DNA from 3 places in the Rahnella sp. JUb53 genome. Region 2 is predicted to be linked to each of the others. Evidence: riboswitches for the same ligand, from Rfam matches in the RefSeq annotation. Region 2 holds a riboswitch; each other region holds the start of a gene.
The links. A riboswitch is a leader RNA that binds a small molecule or an ion and turns the genes downstream of it on or off. The one in region 2 is predicted to bind thiamine pyrophosphate.
Positions count from the first base shown of each region.

Region 1: another riboswitch for thiamine pyrophosphate. It lies ahead of thiC (phosphomethylpyrimidine synthase ThiC); the one in region 2 lies ahead of thiB (thiamine ABC transporter substrate binding subunit).
Region 3: another riboswitch for thiamine pyrophosphate. It lies ahead of thiM (hydroxyethylthiazole kinase); the one in region 2 lies ahead of thiB (thiamine ABC transporter substrate binding subunit).

Region 1 is NZ_SLYT01000018.1:6,792-10,068, reverse strand. Features, by position in the region: gene thiC (phosphomethylpyrimidine synthase ThiC) at 1-1,263, opposite strand, end outside; TPP riboswitch at 1,386-1,512, opposite strand; gene rsd (sigma D regulator) at 1,598-2,113, opposite strand; gene nudC (NAD(+) diphosphatase) at 2,212-2,997, shown strand; gene hemE (uroporphyrinogen decarboxylase) at 3,069-3,277, shown strand, end outside.
Region 2 is NZ_SLYT01000009.1:126,589-129,865, forward strand. Features, by position in the region: gene thiP (thiamine/thiamine pyrophosphate ABC transporter permease ThiP) at 1-476, opposite strand, end outside; gene thiB (thiamine ABC transporter substrate binding subunit) at 452-1,435, opposite strand; TPP riboswitch at 1,480-1,595, opposite strand; gene sgrR (HTH-type transcriptional regulator SgrR) at 1,636-3,277, opposite strand, start outside.
Region 3 is NZ_SLYT01000012.1:135,168-138,444, reverse strand. Features, by position in the region: gene EC840_RS22310 (hypothetical protein) at 1-170, opposite strand, end outside; gene EC840_RS22305 (DUF3313 domain-containing protein) at 549-1,208, opposite strand; gene EC840_RS22300 (GNAT family N-acetyltransferase) at 1,348-1,782, opposite strand; TPP riboswitch at 1,936-2,034, shown strand; gene thiM (hydroxyethylthiazole kinase) at 2,069-2,878, shown strand; gene thiD (bifunctional hydroxymethylpyrimidine kinase/phosphomethylpyrimidine kinase) at 2,875-3,277, shown strand, end outside.

The DNA.
Region 1 (3,277 bases), on a different contig from region 2:
TTCAGCGAATTGTGCTTCGTCATTGGCATCCTGAATTGAGCCCGGACGTAAGCCGTCGCCCAATGAAAGGGAGACATCGTAGGCAGCGCAGATTTCGCAAATTTCACGAAAATGCTCGAACAGGAAGCTTTCGCGATGATGTGAAAGACACCATTTCGCCATGATTGAACCGCCACGCGACACAATGCCGGTCAGACGTTTGGCCGTCATCGGTACGTAACGCAGCAAGACACCGGCATGAATGGTGAAGTAATCGACGCCTTGCTCGGCCTGTTCCAGCAAGGTATCGCGGAACATGTCCCAGTTCAGGTCTTCGGCCACGCCGTTCACTTTTTCCAGCGCCTGATAAATCGGCACCGTGCCGATCGGCACCGGGCTGTTGCGCAGGATCCATTCGCGGGTTTCATGAATATAACGGCCGGTGGAGAGATCCATCACGGTGTCCGCGCCCCAGCGCGTTGACCACACCAGCTTCTCGACTTCTTCTTCTATGGATGATGTCACCGCTGAGTTGCCGATATTAGCGTTCACTTTCACCAGGAAATTACGCCCGATGATCATCGGCTCTGATTCAGGATGGTTGATGTTGGCAGGAATAATCGCACGCCCGGCGGCGACTTCCTGACGCACAAACTCTGCGGTGATATTGGCAGGCAAATGCGCGCCAAAGCTTTCACCGGGGTGTTGCTGGCGCAAAATCTCGCCACGGATCCGCTCGCGGCCCATGTTTTCGCGAATGGCGATGAACTCCATTTCCGGGGTAATCGTGCCTTTGCGTGCGTAATGCAGCTGCGTAACATTTTTGCCAGACATGGCTTTTCGCGGACGCGGCAGATGTTCGAAGCGCAGATGATCCAGCCCTTCGTCCGCCAGCCGTTGCTGGGTAAAGCCGGAGCTGACCTGTGGGAGTTCCTCCGTGTCCGCACGCTCTTTTATCCAGCGGGCACGTAATTTTTCCAGACCGGTATGCACGTCGATAACTGCCGACGGATCCCCGTAAGATCCGGCGGTGTCATAAACAGGGATGGCTTCGTTTTCTTCGAACTGCGGATTATCTTTGCCACCGCCGACCAGTGTCGGGCTGAGTTGGATTTCACGCATCGGCACGCGAATATCTTTGCGGTCACCTTCAAGATAAATACGGCGGGAGTTGGGGAAGGCTTCGCCCTGCAGACTGTCGATAAACGACTGAGCCTGCGCGCGTTGTTCACGGCGATTAGACGCTTTCTTTTCGGAAATAACGGGTTTCTGGGTACTCGACATAGCAAATTCCTCGCAAAAAAACGTGATGGAAAATTGCTTGTCTGGAGGTTTACGGCAGGAGTAAAAATGGGCGGTGCAGCACAGGCGGCCTGATGCAGGCGAATGCCAGAGTGAGCTGAACGCATAACATTACTCTTGTTCCCTTCGCGGGTACTAACCCGATCAGGTTCCGCGGATCCCGAATTAACGGTCTCAGCCTGGCGTAATCTTCGCGAGAAAATTATGCGCTAGGCACTCCGACAAGAAGCCTCAATATAGGAGGCGTTTTTTGAAACTACAACTAAAACTACAATTAAAACTACAAACAGGTGCAGAGTTTTAATGTGACAAAGCGTTAAGCCGGTCTGGCGAGATGTTCTTCATTTGCAGGTGGTTTTTCTTCATGATTGCTGCGGTCAAATGCCAGAATAATCAATTGATCTTCCAGCTGAAAACGCGCATCCAACGCTTCACCTACATCGGATAATGCATAATGAAATGCGAAAGCATTGTCATCATCAATATCATTTTCAGTGTAACTATCATGGAAAGCCATGATAGCTTCAGTGTTCAGCTCCAGTGCAGGGTATATTTTCGCAGCCTGCAATTTTATCGGACTGTTCGCACCTTCGACTTCATCAATGATCCGCTGATACAGATGGAAATGACCGGCTGAAAGATAGTCCACCAGGTTATGGCAAAAGTTATCCAGCGCTTTTTCGTTGAGAGGGGTATGTTTTTCTTTATTGGGTTTCAGGCCGACCAAAGTGCAGTACGAAACCAGCAGCTCTTTGCGCGCGTGCAGCCATTGATCCACTAACTCATTACTGCCACCAACGCGTTGGGTCAGTCTTTCCAGACGATTTAGCATGGTTGACTCCGTGAGCGATAAAAAAGTAACTAAAAGTTACTAATATGTGAATATCTTACTCAGATTGTCAGTCCCGACGAGGTTATGCAACAACAATTATGGAATTACAGATTACTGAGCAACATAACGGCTGGTGGGTTATCAGCCAGGAAGGCAAGCTGTGGCTGCCTGAGGGCGAACTGCCGTTTGGCAGCGCCGCACAATATTCTCTGACCGGTAAAACGGCGCGTCAGATTGGCGAATGGCAGGGTGAACCTGTCTGGCTGGTCCGTCAGACAATGCCAAATCATATGGTTTCCGCCCGTCAGCTGCTGGATCAAGATCGCGGATTATTCCAGCTGGTCGGGCGCGGTGTGCAGCTGTCAGAGTTTTATCGTTCTCATAAGTTCTGCGGATACTGCGGGCATGAAATGCACGTCAGTAAGACCGAGTGGGCCGCACTTTGCGGGAATTGTCGCGAACGCTATTACCCGCAGATTGCACCCTGCATCATTGTAGCAATCCGCAAAGGTGATGAGATTTTGCTGGCGCAGCACGTCCGTCATCGTAATGGCATTCACACGGTTCTGGCTGGATTTGTTGAAGTCGGTGAAACACTGGAAGAAACCGTGGCTCGCGAGGTCATGGAAGAAAGTAATATCCGCGTGAAGAATGTCCGTTACGTCAGTTCCCAACCGTGGCCGTTCCCCAATTCGCTGATGATGGCATTTATGGCGGATTACGACAGCGGCGATATTAAACACGACCCGAAAGAGCTGCTTAACGCTGACTGGTACCGCTTTGACCAGCTGCCACAGCTGCCACCGCCTGGCACGATTGCCCGTCGTCTGATTGAAGACACAGTTGCGCAGTGCCGCGCAGAAAGCGAAGACGACGAGGTCTAGCGTCAGTTTTGCGTGATAGAATGCCGTCATATGATTGTCGTGCGGCCCGAATATTGAAGGAAAGAGCAAGAATGAATGAGTTGAAAAACGACCGTTACCTGCGTGCTTTGTTACGTCAGCCAGTGGACATTACACCGGTGTGGATGATGCGTCAGGCTGGCCGTTATTTGCCGGAGTACAAAGAAACCCGCGCTGAAGCCGGCGATTTTATGTCGCTGTGTAAGAATGCCGAACTGGCTTGTGAGGTGACTTTACAGCCGCTTCGTCGCTATCCGCTGGA
Region 2 (3,277 bases):
AATAAGAGTCGGGCTGCCAGTGGCAGATTGAAAAACACATGAGCCAGTAAAATGCCCTGTAAACCATAAGGCGAGAAACGGTAATCCACGCCCAGCCAGCCGCAAATCTGCGCCAGCCAGCCCTGTCGTCCGTAAACGCTGAGAATGCCGAAGACTGCCACCAAAACCGGTAATACCAGCGTCATCGCGCATAAACGTAGTAACAGCTGACGTCCGGGGAAGCGGCGGCGGAACAGCGCACGCGCCAGCAGAATGGCGGGCAGCACAGAACAGAGCGCCGAAAGCAGCGCCTGCCAGAAGGTAAAGCGGATCACATGCCAGAGATAAGGATCCTGCCACAGCGAGGCGCCGCTCATCTGTGGCGCATGACGCCACAGAGAGCCTAACGCCAGCATAGCCACCAGCAACATCAGCAGCGAGGCGATGGCGCCCGGCCACAACCAGCGCGGGATCAACGGCTGACGGCGTTCTGCCATGCCTGGATCCATTGTGAACGGTGAGTGGCGACATCCTGTGCGCTGTATTGCAGGGATTTAGCCGGGATCGTCAGCTGTTTAAAAGCGTCAGGCAGCGGGGTGTTGATCACCGGATACATCCAGTTGCCGGCCGGGATCACTTTCTGGAAATCTTCCGTAGTAACGAATTTCATGAACTCTTCAGCCAGTTTCGGTTGCTGGCTGTTCGCCAACTGACCCGCCACTTCGACCTGCATATAATGGCCTTCGGTGAAATCTGCTGCCGCGTAGTTATCTTTCTTCTCTTCCACGATGTGGTAAGCCGGAGACGTGGTGTAGCTCAGCACCAGATCGCTTTCACCTTTGAGGAATAAACCGTAAGCCTCGCTCCAGCCTTTGGTGACGGTAACGGTTTTCTTCGCCAGTTTTTCCCACGCTTGCGGTGCTTTGTCGCCATAGACTTTTTGCATCCACAACATCAGGCCCAGACCCGGTGTACTGGTGCGCGGATCTTCGTAAATGACTTTCCATTTCTGGTCGCTGTTGATCAGCTCATCGAGGCTTTTTGGCGGGTTCTTCAGTTTGTTTTTGTCATAGACGAACGCGAAATAGCCGTAATCGTAAGGCACGAACGTGGTGTTGTCCCAGCCGCCTGGTACGGTCAGTCTGGCAGCGGTTTTCGGCGCTTTGGCAAATAATCCGGTTTGTTCAGCTGCCTGCAACAGGTTGTTATCCAGCCCGAGAACCACGTCGGCTTTGCTGTCTTTGCCTTCCATCCGCAGACGGTTAAGCAAAGAGACACCGTCTTCCAGCGCAACGTATTTCAGCTCGCAGCCGCATTGGGCTTCAAAGGCTTTTTTGATCGCCGGGCCCGGACCCCAGTCGGCAGAGAAAGAATCATAGGTATAAACCGTCAGGACAGGTTTTGCCGCGAAGACAGGTGCAGAAAGTAACAGCAGGCAGGACAATAATTTTTTCAACTTTGCGCTCCAAAAAAAATGAAAGGGCAAAGGATTTTGAGTAAGCATCACGCAGTCTCAAATCCCTCCGCCGGGGTTAACCGGATCAGGTTCGACGGGTATCAGGTCTCAGCCATATTTAAACTTGCTTTCACAAGTGCTGGCACCCCGTTGAGAACGGATGTCATTCTAGAGACTAACGGCGCGATGCGATAGTCCGATTAACTGTCCGGCGGCGCAAACCACGCGGATTTGAAGTCGAACCAGCCGAGGGTGTTCATACGCACGCCGCGCATACTGCGCTGCCCCTGCAACACCAGCCAGTGATGAAACAGAGGATGGATCTGATGGCTGACCGTTTGTTTCTGACTCCATTTGGCGATCGATAAATTCCCCGCATGCCACTGCGCGGCGTCATCTTCCATTTCTTCACTGAAGCAGTGTTTCGCCAGCGGTAATTCATAGAAATGCGCAAACAGTGAAAATTCCAGTGGCAGGGTAAAGTTGGCGCTGCCGAGCCACAGATCACTTTTGGCGTCACCGCGGTGCCAGACCGCGTAATCCACGACCTGAATAATCAGCTCAATGCCTTCGGACGCCAGCAGCGGCTGCAGCGCATTGCAGATCGCCTGATGCTCGGAATGCTCGCCGTAAAATGTCAGTGTCACCTGGGTCAGGTTTTGCGGTCTGGGCGGACGCGGTTGTGGCGCTTTATGGTGCCAGCGTGGCAGCAGGCCGTAAGCCGGCGACCAGTAGCGCTGATAAATCGGTTCGGCATTATTCAGTAAGGCGATGGGATTAAGTAAATCGCACAACCACTGACGGGTTTCCGCGGATTGTCCGACCGGCGAACGCTGGTCAAATAACAGGAAATAGCAGCCTTCTTCCAGGCGACTTTCCAGTTCGCTTTTGCCAGATTCATCGGCCTGTAGCTGTACACCGGAATGCACCAGTTCTTCACTCAGTTCCGGCAACACCCAGATATTTACTTCGTCAATCAGCGCCCGGAAGCCAAAATAATCATCAAAGGCGCGGATGCGCAGTTGGGTTTTCAGATTACGCACCACGGCGTAAGGGCCGGTACCGACCGGATGGCGGGCAAAATCGGGCAGCGACTGCCACTCCTGCGGCAGGATCATCGCGTGGATATTGCCGAACAGCCACGGCAGCCAGCGATCGGGTTCATTCAGGTGGATATCAATAACATTTGGCGTGGGCGTTGTGACTGATTTCAGATTACTGAACAGCGGATGCGTTTTCAGCCGGGTGAAGGTAGCAATGATATCCACCATCTCCAGTTCACGGCCGTGATGAAAATGAATGGCAGGGCGCAGATAAAAACGCCATTGCAACGGCGAAATTTCCTGCCAGTGATGGGCTAAATCGCCTTCGACTTCCCCTTTTTCCTCATTTATGCGTGTGAGGCCGCTGAAAATTTGCCGGGCAATATGGGTTTCAGAGCGGCGTAACATGGTACCGGGCAGCAGATTAATCAGCGGACGGTAATACAACACACGCAGGATATGCTTACCCTGACGGAAACTGCGGCCGAGCTGGGAAAGCAGCATCTGGCGCACCAGGGTTTTGTCGCCGACCAGTTGTACCAGCTGATCAATACGATCCTGCTCCAGCAGCTCTTCGGCGCGCTGTTGCTGGAGTGCGAGGCCGGTATACAGAAATTTCAGCGTGGAACGTTTGCCGCGTCCGGCTTCTGCATCCCACGTCAGCCAGCCCTGTTCCTGCATGGTGCTGAGCAACGAGCGCATGTGTCTGCGTGAGCAACTCAGAACTTCCGACAGTGCCTGTAGCGTCGTTTCAGTGTCTTCACCGTGACAGCTTTGCCACAGGCGGATGAACTGTTGT
Region 3 (3,277 bases), on a different contig from region 2:
TTTAGATACAGGAGTGGCAACAACACCGCACCGATGGCCGCCATTGAAAGCAACAGTCTGTCCGTGACGATAAGTTCCGGTAGTGCAAGAGAAATACCGCCAGTGAATGCATATCCTGCACCTGCGCCGCCGAGTATGGCTTTGAAAAATGTCGTGATGTCGAATTCCATTTTTAATCTCCCTGATAACGAAAGGCAGATTACTCAAGTTTTAAAACACCTGCAAATTAAAACGGAATTTGTGATAGTTATATTTTCATAGTTACGAGGCCTGTTCCAAAAAACATAACGCCAGAATGCTGGGGAGATACCCTTGCATTAATAAATGTTCAGGTAACATAAAACGTTATTTCAGATGCGCCGTGAACCCATTTATCCCCGGTGTAATGTCCGGCTGCAGTGTCAGTACCGGAATATCACATCACCGCCATTTTGCTGACGGCATCCAGCGCGGATTTCCATTCATCAGTGGCTGCGTGAGTTTATTGCTGATTCAGTATGAAAAAAGGCAGCCAACTGGCTGCCCTGATTGTGATGCGGTGACGAAAATTACTCGTTAAACAACTTGGTGTCGTTCGCCAGACTATCAACCACGGTTTTCAAATCGTTCGCGGTGACTTTTTGTGTATCGTTAGAAACTTGTTTTCCGAAGCCTTTACGGACGACTTTAATTACCGGTTTACCGGTTGCTGAGTCAATCAGCTCGCCTTCGAAATACACTTCGGTATCACGCGTGCGGTGGCCGGTCGCGGTTTCAGTACCGGCAATGACCAGCGCAACCGGGATCACTTCATAGAATTGCAGACCTTCAGCCGAAGTATTCACACCGGTGATTGCACCTTTAAAGATCAAGGTACGCGGCCCCGCGTGATCTGTCAGAGGCAAACGCTCAGCGAGCGCAGGTTTCATACGGCTGTTAGCATAATCCAGAACGCCCTGCAGGGTTTCCTTGCTGATTTGCTCAGTAGGCTGAGGCTCCGGATAGAACTTAATCGGTTCGTATTTGATGTAGGAGTAGTTGGCTTTTTTGAACGAAGGGTCAATCCAGCGAAGAACGGGATTGCCACCTGCAGTTTTGACTTCCTTAAGGCCGGAATAGTCCCCCAGGAAACCAGAGAATTTATCCGCTTGAGTGACGTGGTTGGTACAACCGGCTAAAAACAGTACGCCAGCGACTGCAGCAACCTGCATCAGTTTTATTCTTTTCATTCGTACCCTCGAAATATTTTAAGGAAGACCAAGTATGTATAGCACTGTTGCGGAATTTAACCTGTTAACTACAAAGAAAAATTGATATCCGTCAGGATCGCAAAAAAACGGTTGTGTGAGGTAATCATTTCTTCTTCAATTATTTTTTTGATGAATGAAACAGATAGTATTCGCCCTTTGGACTTTCCCCTGTAGCCATGATGTTCCAGCCTTTTGACAGGTAAAAATCGACTGATTTTTTACTCTTTACTAAACATTTCAGAGAGCCCTGACGGGTAAACGTCTCTTCCGCCGCGCGAAGCAACGCCGAACCTGCGCCGGTTCCCTGATATTTGGGATCAACAAACAGGTTATGCAGGAAATCCTCCTGAGTGAAAATCGAGGCGAAGCCGAGCAAATGTCCGTCACGTTCCGCGACCAGTATCTTTTCGCCGATAACCGCACGATCAAAATCTTCCAGCTGAAAATCATCCTCCAGCCATGTCCAGGTGTGCTTTCGGGAGGCCAGATACAACGTGCGTAAAAACGGGCGGTCTGCTTCTTCATAAGGCCGGATTTTGAGGGGTGATGGCAAAGAAAGCTCCTGAGAATTTTTTATCATCAAAGTCTGTGGTTTAGGTTTGTTTTCCGATACTGCCAGTGAAGTGCGGCGAGTTCAATTACGTTGACTTAACGGTTTTATATCGCATTTCCTGATTGATCTTCTGACCCTCGCCACCAATAATGCTTCCTTGACTCGGGGTGCCCGCTGTAAAGCAGGGCTGAGATTTTACCCGTATTACCTGATCTGGATTATGCCAGCGTAGGGAAGTCAGGTATCTCTCCTGATACCGCCTTCTTTAGCGCCGGTAGGGAGACTTATGAATACCCGACCTACCTTGTTGCCCGGCTCTACAGCCGCCACTTCTCTGAAACAACTCCGCCTCTCTGCGCCGCTGGTCCACTGCCTGACCAACGACGTCGTGCAATCTTTTACTGCCAATGTCCTGCTGGCGCTGGGGGCGTCCCCGGCGATGGTGGTTGATCCCGCCGAAGCCGCGCAGTTCAGTGCCATTGCTGATGCTTTGCTGGTGAATGTCGGCACGCTGACCCGTCTTCATGCCGATGCGATGCTGGCAGCTGTTCACGCGGCTCATCAGGCCGGAAAGCCCTGGGTACTTGATCCCGTCGCTGTCGGTGGCCTGAGCTGGCGCACCGAATTTTGCCTTGAACTCATCACGCTTAAACCTGCTGCCATTCGTGGTAATGCGTCCGAAATTCTTGCGCTCAGCGGACTCAGCGCGTCCGGCCGTGGCGTTGACAGCGGTGATGACTCCCTGTCAGCTTTACCTGCCGCACAACAGCTGGCGCGTAACACCGGCGCGATTGTCGCTGTCACCGGTGAAACAGATTATGTCACTGACGGCGAACGCAGCCGGTCTGTAGCAGGCGGGCATCCGATGATGACCCGCATTGTTGGCACCGGATGCGCCCTGTCAGCCGTGGTGGCGGCCTTTGTGGCTTTACCGGGCGACCGGCTGGATAACGTTGCCGCTGCCTGTCGCGTGATGTCATGTGCCGGTGAACGTGCCTGTGCAGCCGTAAACGGACCGGGCAGTTTCACGCCTCAGTTCCTCGATAATCTGTATTTGATAGATGAGCAGTGGCTGAACGGGGAGGAGAGGCAATGAAACGGATTAATGCACTGACGATTGCCGGCACGGATCCGAGCGGCGGAGCGGGGATCCAGGCAGATTTAAAAGCCTTCTCGGCGCTGGGTGCGTACGGTACCAGCGTGATCACCGCACTGGTGGCGCAGAATACCCGCGGCGTGCAGTCAGTTTATAACATTGAGCCGGAGTTTGTTTCGGCGCAGCTGGATTCCGTACTGAGCGACGTTCGTATCGACAGCACGAAAATCGGCATGCTGGCAAACAGTCAGATTGTGGACGTGGTTGCGGAGCGGCTCAGACATTATCAGCCGCCTTTTGTGGTGCTGGATACCGTGATGCTGGCGAAAAGTGGCGATCCGCTGCTACTGCCGGAAGCCGTGGATGCCGTGCGCCGTTTGCTGATCCCGCAGGTATCCA